3 regions of the Streptomyces sp. NPDC021115 genome follow, and region 2 is predicted to be linked to each of the others. Evidence: riboswitches for the same ligand, from Rfam matches in the RefSeq annotation. Region 2 holds a riboswitch; each other region holds the start of a gene.
The links. Region 2 has a riboswitch for thiamine pyrophosphate ahead of thiO (glycine oxidase ThiO). Riboswitches for the same ligand answer to the same signal wherever they lie in the genome.
Positions count from the first base shown of each region.

Region 1: linked by a shared signal. The riboswitch ahead of ACH4TL_RS00425 (thiamine ABC transporter substrate binding subunit) and the one ahead of thiO (glycine oxidase ThiO) in region 2 are both predicted to bind thiamine pyrophosphate.
Region 3: linked by a shared signal. The riboswitch ahead of ACH4TL_RS12340 (purine-cytosine permease family protein) and the one ahead of thiO (glycine oxidase ThiO) in region 2 are both predicted to bind thiamine pyrophosphate.

Region 1 is NZ_JBIRQF010000001.1:110,159-113,422, reverse strand. Features, by position in the region: gene rlmN (23S rRNA (adenine(2503)-C(2))-methyltransferase RlmN) at 253-1,359, shown strand; TPP riboswitch at 1,457-1,560, shown strand; gene ACH4TL_RS00425 (thiamine ABC transporter substrate binding subunit) at 1,556-2,629, shown strand; gene ACH4TL_RS00420 (ABC transporter permease) at 2,725-3,264, shown strand, end outside.
Region 2 is NZ_JBIRQF010000009.1:225,180-228,443, forward strand. Features, by position in the region: gene ACH4TL_RS27015 (thiazole synthase) at 1-220, opposite strand, end outside; gene thiS (sulfur carrier protein ThiS) at 337-537, opposite strand; gene thiO (glycine oxidase ThiO) at 534-1,760, opposite strand; TPP riboswitch at 1,759-1,872, opposite strand; gene ACH4TL_RS27030 (NAD(P)/FAD-dependent oxidoreductase) at 2,081-3,264, shown strand, end outside.
Region 3 is NZ_JBIRQF010000003.1:522,741-526,004, forward strand. Features, by position in the region: gene ACH4TL_RS12330 (IlvD/Edd family dehydratase) at 1-220, shown strand, start outside; gene ACH4TL_RS12335 (triphosphoribosyl-dephospho-CoA synthase) at 314-1,195, shown strand; TPP riboswitch at 1,208-1,303, shown strand; gene ACH4TL_RS12340 (purine-cytosine permease family protein) at 1,286-2,701, shown strand; gene ACH4TL_RS12345 (APC family permease) at 2,783-3,264, shown strand, end outside.

The sequences.
Region 1 (3,264 bases), on a different contig from region 2:
AGGGCGTCAAGGTCGTTCGTACAGTGGCGCGCTCCACCTTGACGCCCTGAACCACGCCTGCTCCACGGTGTGTGGGACGACGGCGACGGGATGGGAGCTGGGGAGGGTGGTGGGTTGGGGAAGTGGGGAAGGCTCGGGCCGTCTGTGGGCCGTCCGAGGGGGATCAACGACGACAGATGACGACCACTGCCGACAGGAGTCACAATCGTCCGCCGCAGGTCACGGGAATTGATCTGCGACACTGGGAAAACCATGCCTAAGCCCGGAGAACTCACTTTCGCCGTGCCGCGTGGGGCCAAGAAGCCCCCGCGGCATCTCGCCGACCTCACGCCCGCCGAGCGCCGCGAGGCTGTCGCCGCCCTCGGGGAGAAGCCCTTCCGGGCCGGTCAGGTGTCGCGTCACTACTTCGCCCGCTACACCGACGACCCCGCCCAGTGGACCGACGTACCGGCCGCCGCGCGGGAGAAGCTGGCGGCCGGGCTGCTGCCGGACCTGATGAGCGTCGTGCGGCACATCAGCTGTGACGACGACACCACCCGCAAGACCCTGTGGCGGCTCTTCGACGGCACGTTGGTCGAGTCCGTGCTGATGCGCTACCCGGACCGGGTCACCATGTGCATCAGCTCCCAGGCGGGCTGCGGCATGAACTGCCCGTTCTGCGCCACCGGCCAGGCGGGCTTGGACCGCAATCTGTCCACCGCCGAGATCGTGCACCAGATCGTCGACGGGATGAGGGCCCTGCGGGACGGGGAGATCCCCGGAGGCCCGGCCCGGCTGTCCAACATCGTCTTCATGGGCATGGGTGAGCCGCTGGCCAACTACAACCGGGTCATCGGCGCGATCCGCCGCCTCACCGACCCCGAGCCTGACGGCCTCGGTCTGTCGCAGCGCGGCATCACCGTCTCGACGGTGGGGCTGGTCCCGGCGATGCTGCGGTTCGCCGACGAGGGCTTCAAGTGCCGTCTCGCGGTCTCCCTGCACGCGCCCGACGACGAGCTGCGCGACACCCTCGTGCCGGTCAACACCCGCTGGAAGGTGCGCGAGGTCCTGGACGCGGCGTGGGAGTACGCGGAGAAGTCCGGCCGCCGGATCTCCATCGAGTACGCCCTGATCAAGGACATCAACGACCAGGCGTGGCGCGCCGATCTGCTCGGGCGGCTGCTCAAGGGCCACCGGGTGCACGTCAACCTCATCCCGCTCAACCCGACGCCCGGCTCCAAGTGGACGGCGTCCCGGCCCGAGGACGAGAGGGCGTTCGTGGCGGCCCTGGAGGCGCACGGGGTGCCGGTGACCGTCCGGGACACCCGGGGGCAGGAGATCGACGGGGCGTGCGGCCAGCTGGCGGCCACGGAGCGCTGACCACCGGCCGATCCGACCACGGGCTGATCCGGCCACCGGCTGATACGGTGCCTTCGCATCACCGGCGTACCACCGTCCCGCGACGACGGACAAGTGAACATTCCGACAGGGGAGCGCGACAGCGCTGAGAGTGCGGCACGGCCGCAGACCCTCCAACCTGATCCGGGTCATACCGGCGTAGGGAGTCAGCCTCACCATGAACAGCCATCTCCGGCGTGCCGTCACCGCCGCCCTCGTCGGGTCCCTCGGCACCGGAGTGCTCACCGGCTGCGGCGGGGGCGCGGCGGACGGCAAGGACTCCAAGACCGTCACCCTGGTCTCGCACGACTCGTTCGCGGCGTCCAAGGCGGTCCTCAAGGAGTTCACCCGCAAGACCGGCTACAAGGTGCGGGTGCAGGCCGGTGGTGACGCGGGGGCGGCCGTCAACCAGGCGATCCTGTCCAAGAGCCATCCGCAGGGCGATGTGTTCTTCGGCGTCGACAACACCCTCCTCTCGCGTGCGCTCGACAATGACCTGTTCACCCCGTACGAGGCGAAGGGCCTGGACAAGGTCCCCGCGGCCTTCCAGCCCGACCGGGCGAAGCACCGCGTCACCCCGGTCGACTACGGCGACATCTGCGTCAACTACGACCGCGCCTGGTTCGCGCGCAAGAAGCTCGCACCGCCCAGGTCGTTCGCCGATCTGACCAAGCCCGCGTACAAGAACCTGCTGGTCACCGAGAACGCCGCCACCTCGTCGCCCGGTCTCGCCTTCCTGCTCGGCACCGCCGCCCGCTACGGCGACGACGGCTGGAAGGACTACTGGAAGAAGCTGAAGGCCAACGGCGTCGAGGTGGTCGACGGCTGGGAGCAGGCGTACTACGACCGGTTCTCCGGCTCGGCGGGCGGCGCCAAGGGCGACAAGCCGCTCGTCGTCTCCTACGCCTCCAGCCCGCCCGCCGAGGTGGCGGACGCGAAGTCGAAGCCCGCGAAGGCCCCGACCGGGGTGGCGGACGGCACCTGCTTCCGGCAGACGGAGTTCGCCGGGCTGCTGAACGGCGCGGGCAACACCAAGGGGGGCAAGGCGCTGCTGGACTTCCTGCTGACCAAGCGCTTCCAGGAGGACGTACCGCTGAACATGTACGTCAATCCGGTGCGCGAGGGCGCGAAGCTGCCGGAGGTCTTCACCCGGTACGGGGTCAAGATCGCCGATCCGGCGACCCTGCCGCCGCGGAAGATAGCCGAGAACCGTGAGTCCTGGGTCAAGGCATGGTCCTCGCTCGTTCTGTAGAGCCCGCGGCTTCTGTAGAGCCCGCGGCTTCTGTAGAGCCAGAGCCCGCGGCCGGTCGCGGCAGGCTGCGCGGCGCCGCCGTGCGGCTCGCCCTGATGGCAGTGCCGCTCGCCTTCTTCGCCGTCTTCTTCGCGTATCCGGTGGCCGCGATCGTCACCCGCGGGCTGCGCACCGGCGGCCGGTGGCAGCTCGGGCGGATACCCGAGGTGCTGGGCGACCCGTCCGTCCTGCACACCCTGTGGTTCACCGGCTGGCAGGCGGCCGCGTCGACCGGGCTGACGCTGGCGGTCGCGCTGCCCGGCGCGTATGTCTTCGCCCGCTTCGCCTTCCCCGGCAAGGGGCTGCTGCGCGCCGTGGTGACCGTGCCGTTCGTGCTGCCGACGGTCGTCGCCGGGTCCGCGTTCCTGGGGCTGCTCGGGCGCGGCGGGCTGCTGGACGAGCTGTGGGGGATACGGCTCGACACCAGCGTCTGGGCGATCCTGCTGGCCCACGTCTTCTTCAACTACGCGGTCGTCGTCCGCACCGTCGGCGGGCTGTGGGCGCAGCTCGACCCGCGCCAGGAGGAGGCCGCGCGGGTGCTCGGCGCGAGCCGCCTCGCGGCCTGGCGCCGGATCACCCTGCCCGCGCTGGGGCCC
Region 2 (3,264 bases):
GCGCCTCGCGGGCGAGCCGGGCGGTCAGCACGGCCTCCCCGGCGGTGAAACAGCCCGCGGTGTTGGGCAGCGGGCGGATGCCGTGCCGGTTCAGCACGGACAGCACCGAACCCTGCACCGTGGGGTCGAGGCGGCGCATCGCGACCGTGGTCAGCTCGGTGCCGGAGGCGATCAGCGAGCGCTCCAGGATGTCGAGGCTGGGCGCGCCGCCGGTGCCCATGATCAGGCGGGAGCCGAAGGTCGTACCGGCGATGGTGAGCGGATCGGCGCCGGTGAGGACCTCGTCGAGGGTGGTGGGCTGCGACGTGGCGTGGGACGTGGCGTGAGACATGGGGTTCAGCCTCCTTGGACCGCGGTGAGGACCTCGACGCGATCGCCGTCGCCGAGCGGGGTCGCGGGCCACTGGCCGCGCGGGACGACCGTCTCGTTGACGGCCGCGGCGACGCCCGAGGGCGCCTGGGTGAGGGTCGCGACGACCCCGTCGAGGGTGGTGCCGTCGGGCAGCTCCCGGGGCTCGCCGTTCACGGTGACGGTCATGCGGTGTGCTCCTGTACTGCGGCTGCCGCTGTGGTGGGAGGCGCGAAGCGCCGAGGGGAGAACGGGCGTGCCTCGGGCGGGAGTTCGCCACGGTGAAGCGCCTCGGCCATGACATCGCCGGTGATCGGGGTGAGCAGGACGCCGTTGCGGTAGTGGCCGGTGGCCAGCTGGAGGCCCGGCAGCGCGGTCGGGCCGAGCAGCGGGGCGTTGTCGGGAGAGCCGGGGCGCAGCCCGGCGAGGGTCTCGACGAGCGGCAGTTCGGTGATGCCGGGCACCAGCTCGTGCGCGTCGCGCAGCAGCTCGTACACCCCGCCCGCGGTGACCGTGGTGTCCCAGCCCAGCTCCTCGGTGGTCGCGCCGACGACCAGCTCGCCGTTCTCGCGCGGGACGAGGTAGACGTGCCCGCCGCGCACCACGGCGCGCACGGTCCTGGACAGGAAGGGCGCGTACGGGCCGGGCACCGACAGCCGCAGCACCTGGCCCTTGACCGGGCGTACGGGCGGCAGGACGTCCTCGGGGACGCCGGGGAGCCGTCCGCTGAGGCTGCCCGCGGCCAGCACGGTCTGCCCGGCGGTCAGCCGGGTGCGCGCACCGTCGGCCAGCTCGGCCCCGGTGGCCCGGCCGCCGTCGCGGTCCAGCAGCAGCCGCTCCGCGCGGACGCGGTGGAACACCACCCCGGCGCGCTCGCACGCCGTCAGGAGCGCCGCCGCCAGCCGTCGCGGGTCGATCTGGTGGTCGCCGTCGACGCGCAGGCCCCCGCGCACGCCCGGCGCGAGCATCGGCTCCAGGCGCCGGCATTCGCGTCCGTTCAACCACTGGGCGTCAAGACCGAGCCGCTGCTGGAAGGCGTGCAGCTCGCGCAGATGGGCGCGGTCGTCGGCGTCGAGCGCGACGGAGAGCGTGCCGCAGGTGCGGAAGCCCAGGTCATGGCCGCTCGCCTGCTCCAGCTCCGCCACGAAGGACGGATAGCGGCGCGCCGAGTCCAGATTCAGCCCGAGCAGGGTCTGCTCGCCGTAGTGCAGCTCGGTGACGGCCGCCAGCATCCCGGCCGCGACCCGGGCGGCCCCGCCGCCGGGCGCGGCGTCCGCGAGGGCGGTGCGCAGGCCCCGCTGGGCCGCCCGCCAGGCCGTGACGAGGCCGATGATGCCGCCGCCGATGACGAGGACGTCGTACGGCGCTTCGTCGGCGGTCGTTCGATGTGGTGTGTGGGGTGGCGTGTGCATGGGCTGGTCGCCCCCTCCCTTCGCCGGCATGACCCGGATCAGGTTCGTACGGTCGGAGGCCGCGCCAGCCTCCCTCTCAGCCCGGTGCGCCCGGGCTCCCGCGAGTGCTCTGTCCCGCCACCCTAGTACGCGCCCCGAATCGCCCGGAAGGGAGCGTCCCGGGCGGCGTCGGCCGCCGGGCCCGCGGCGCGCCCGTACGAAGCGGCGTCCGGCCCGGCGTCCGGCCCCTCGGGCTGTGCCCGAGATCTCGTCGTGCGCTCTGCGGTCCGCCCCACCTGCCGCAATACAGTGATCGTGTGAGCGATGAGACGACGAAGACGATGGCGTCCTCGGCGGGTGGCGGCGGACAGCGGGTGGTGATCGTCGGCGCGGGCATGGCGGGCGTGCAGACCGCCGTGGCGCTGCGGGAACAGGGCTGGACCGGGGAGATCCTGCTGCTGGGGGCCGAGCCCCATCAGCCGTACGACCGGCCGCCGCTGTCCAAGGCCGTGCTGCTCGGCAAGGCCGAAGGGTCCGCGTTCGACGTGGACTTCGCCGCGCTCGGCATCGGGCTGCGCCTCGGCGTGCCCGTGACCGGGCTGGACACGGCCGGGCGGACGGTCGAGACGGGGTCCGGGCCGGTCCGCTACGACGTCCTGGTGATCGCCACCGGCGCCGAGCCGATCGCCCTGCCCGGCAGCGAGGACGTACCGGGCGTCCACCTCCTGCGCACCCTGGACGACGCCGAGCGGCTGCGCCCGGTGCTCGCCGGGCAGCAGGAGATCGTGGTGGTCGGGGCGGGCTGGATCGGCGCGGAGTTCGCGACCGCCGCCCGCGAGGCGGGCTGCGCGGTGACGGTCGTCGAGGCCGCTGACCGGCCGCTGGCGGGCGCCCTCCCGGCGGAGGTCGCCGCCCATATGACCGGCTGGTACGCGGACTACGGCGCCACCCTGGTCACCGGCGCCCGGGTGACCGCGCTCGACGCCAACGGGCTCCAGCTCGGCGACGGCACCCGGCTGCGCGCCGGTGCGGTGGTCGTCGGCATCGGGGCCCGGCCCGCGACCGGCTGGCTGGCCGGTTCGGGCATCGCGCTCGCCGAGGACCGGTCCGTCGCCGCCGACGAGGGACTGCGCACCTCGGCGCCGGACGTGTACGCGGTCGGCGACTGCGCGTCCTTCCCGTCCGCCCGCTACGGGACGCGGCTGCTGGTGCACCACTGGGACAACGCGCTCCAGGGGCCGCGGACGGTCGCCGCCAATGTGGTCGGCAGCCGGACCGCGCACTTCCCCGGCCAGGTCTACGACCCGGTGCCGTACTTCTGGTCCGAGCAGTTCGGGCGCTTCGTGCAGTACGCCGGACACCACTCCGACGCCGACGAGCTGGTCTGGCGGGGCGACCCGGACGGCGCCGCCTGGTCGGTGTGCTGGCTGCGGGACGGGGCCCTGGTCGCCCTGCTGGCGGTCGGCCGTCCGCGCGATCTGGCCCAGGGCCGCAAGCTGATCGAACGCGGCGCCCGGCTGGACCG
Region 3 (3,264 bases), on a different contig from region 2:
CGGCGACTGGATAGAACTGGACGTCGAGCGGCGGCTGTTGAGGCTGGACGTACCGGACGACGAACTCGCCGCACGGCAACCGGTGACCGCCGCCGCGCCACCGGCCACCAGCGGATGGGAGCAGATCTACCGTGACCACGTCGAACAGGCCGACCGCGGCGCGGGGCTCGATTTCCTCTCCGGCACCCGCGGATCGTACGTGGCCAGGGAGTCGCACTGAGGGCGTCGCGCTTAAGGGCGTGGCACCGGGCCCCACAGCGGGATCACAGGAAGGACCCAGGCCCGGGAAAGGTCCGCCGCCTAGCCTCCGGGCATGCCCACGACGCGCTCCACGGACGACGCACTGGCGCAGACCGCCGTACGAGCCCTGATCTCCCAGGCGGAGCTGACCCCCAAACCGGGCCTCGCGGACACCCGTGACCTCCAGGCCCGCGCCACCGGCACCGATCTGCTCGCGCTGCGCTGGTCGGCCAAGTCGCTGGCGCCCGGGTTCGCGGCCATGGCCGCCGCCGCGCGGCGCCCCGGCGAGCCGACCCGGGCGCTCCGCGAGGAGCTGGGCGCCATCGGCCGCTGCGCCGAGTGGACCATGGCGCGGGCCGGTGGCGGCCCGGCCACCGGCGGTGTGCACCACGGGGCGCTGTGGGTGCTGGGGCTGCTGGTGGCGGCCGCCGCCCTGACACCCGGCGCCACGCCCCGGGAACTGACCGCCACCGCCCGCGAGCTCGCGGCCCACGCCGACCGCCGTGCCCCGCGCAGGCCATCGGCGGGCTCGCAGGTGTCCGCCACCTACGGCGCGGCGGGCGCGCGCGGCGAGGCGCGGGCCGCCTTCCCGCACGTACGCCGCGCCCTGGACACCCTGGCCACAGCCCGGGCCGCGGGCGCCACCGAGACCCAGGCCCGCCTCGACGCGCTGCTCACCGTGATGAGCACCCTCCAGGACACCGGGCCGCTGTACCAGGCCGGGCCGCCCGCCCTCCGGCGGGTGCAGGACGGGGCGCGCGGTGTGCTGGAGGCGGGCGGCACCGCGACGGACCGGGGCGCCGCCGCCCTCGCCACCCTCGACGCCGAACTGCGCGAGACGGGCATCGCACCACGTGGGAGCGCCGCACTGCTGGCCGGTGCGCTGTTCCTGGACGCGCTCCCGGCAGCGGCCGGGACCGGCCCCCGGGACCGGGCCCCCGGCATGAGGGGTTAGCCTGGGGGCGCTCCACCGGACACGGGGTGCCCCCACGCGGGGGCTGAGATCACACCCGTCGAACCTGAACCAGTTAGCACTGGCGGAGGGATGTCATCGATGCCACGGCCGCATGCTGCCACTGATCCGGCGCCCCTCGGCGCGGAATCCGTCTTCGACGGGCGGATGCCCTCCGCGCCCGGCGATCTGCGCGTCGAGGCGCGCGGTATCGCGCCGGTCCCGGAAAGTCACCGCTACGGCGGCCCGGGGCGCCTGTTCACCGTGTGGTTCGCCCCGAACCTGACCATGACCGGCGTGTTCACCGGAACCGTCGGCATCGGCCTCGGCCTGGACTTCGCCACCGCGCTGGCCGCCGTCGTCCTGGGCACCCTCATCGGTGCCGTACCCACCGCGTATCTGGGCACCTGGGGCAGCCGGACCGGGGCCGGGCAGCTGCCGCTGGCGCGGCTCGCGTTCGGCCGGGCCGTCGGCGTGCCCGGCGTCCTCCAGTGGCTGTCGTCGGTGGCCTGGGACGCGCTCATCGGGCTGTTCGGCGGTGACGCGCTGGCCCGGCTGTGCGGGCTGCCGTTCTGGCTGGGCGTGCTGATCATGATGGCCGCCCAGGGGGTGCTCGGGGTGCTGGGCTACGAGGCCATCCACCGGATGCAGAAGCTGATGACCTTCGTCCTCGCCGCCGCCTTCGCCGCCCTCGCCGTCAAGCTGCTCGACGGTGTCCACCCCGCCGCCACCGGGTCGGCCCATGGCGCGGACCGCGTCGGCGCCTTCGTCCTGACCAGCACGATCGCGCTGAGCCTGGCGCTGTCGTGGGCGCCGTACGCCAGCGACTTCAGCCGCTATCTGCCCCGCGACACCTCCCGGACCCGCATGTTCTGGTGCACCCTGCTCGGTGTCACCGTGTCCTTCGTGGCCGTCCAGACGCTGGGGCTGTGGGGCGCCTCCGTCTTCACCGACCAGACAGCCCGCGGTGTCGAGACGGCGCTCGGCGGCGGGGCGCTCGGCGCGTTCGGGCTGCTGGCCGTGGCGCTCGCCGCGCTGTGCAGCAACGCCATGAACGACTACAGCGGCTCCCTGGCCCTCCAGACCGCCGGTGTCCGCATCCCCCGCCCGCTGGCCGCGGCCCTCGCCGCCGCGCTCGGCTTCCCGCTGGTGCTGTGGATGCACGCCGCCGACACCACCGCCCGATTCCAGAACGTGCTGCTGTTCGTCGGCTACTGGATTCCCGGCTTCGTCGCGGTCGTGGCCGTCGACTGGTTCGCCCGCGCCCGCGCCCGGGGCGGCGCGCCGGTCGACCTGGCCGCCGAGCGCGCCCGCCCGCAGCCGTGGTGGCCCGCGCTCCTGGCGTTCGGCGCCGCCTTCGCCGCCGCCGTGCCCTTCATGGACACCGGCCTGTACACGGGCCCGGTGGCGGCCGCGCTGCACGGCGCCGACCTCGCGTACTACGCCGCCTTCCTCGCGGCGCTCCTCATCTACGTCCCGCTCAGGCTCGGGCGTCGCACGGCCCGCTGACGACGCGGGCACCGGGACCGGCGGGGCGCGTGGCACCCTGGGCTCTCGTATGATCCCGCACCACCCGAGGAGACGTGCCACGTGCCGCAGAACCAGCCAGCGGAGTCCATCGCCGCCCCGGCGGTGCTCGCCGAGGAGCGCAGACTCCACAAGGACCTCGGCTTCTGGGGCCTGACCGCCATCGGGTTCTCCAACATCCTCGGCTCCGGCTGGCTGTTCGCGGCCCTGTACGCCGCCCAGACCGCCGGGCCCGCCGCGTTGCTGTCCTGGATCGCGGCGGGCGCGCTGTGCGCCCTGATCGCCCTGGTCATGGTGGAGCTGGGCGCCACCCGCCCGGAGGGCGGCGGCACCGTGCGGTGGCCGCTGTACGCGAGCGGGCGGCTGGTCGGCACGATGGTCGGCTGGTCCGTCGTGCTGTCCGTCGGCGGCACGGCCGCCGAGATCAGCGCGATCATGCAGTACGCCGCGCACTATCTGCCGGGGATCTACGACGGCGGCCACCTCACCCTCCCCGGCCTCGGCGTGGCGGTGGGCTTGAGCGTCGTGCTCACCGCGCTGAACTG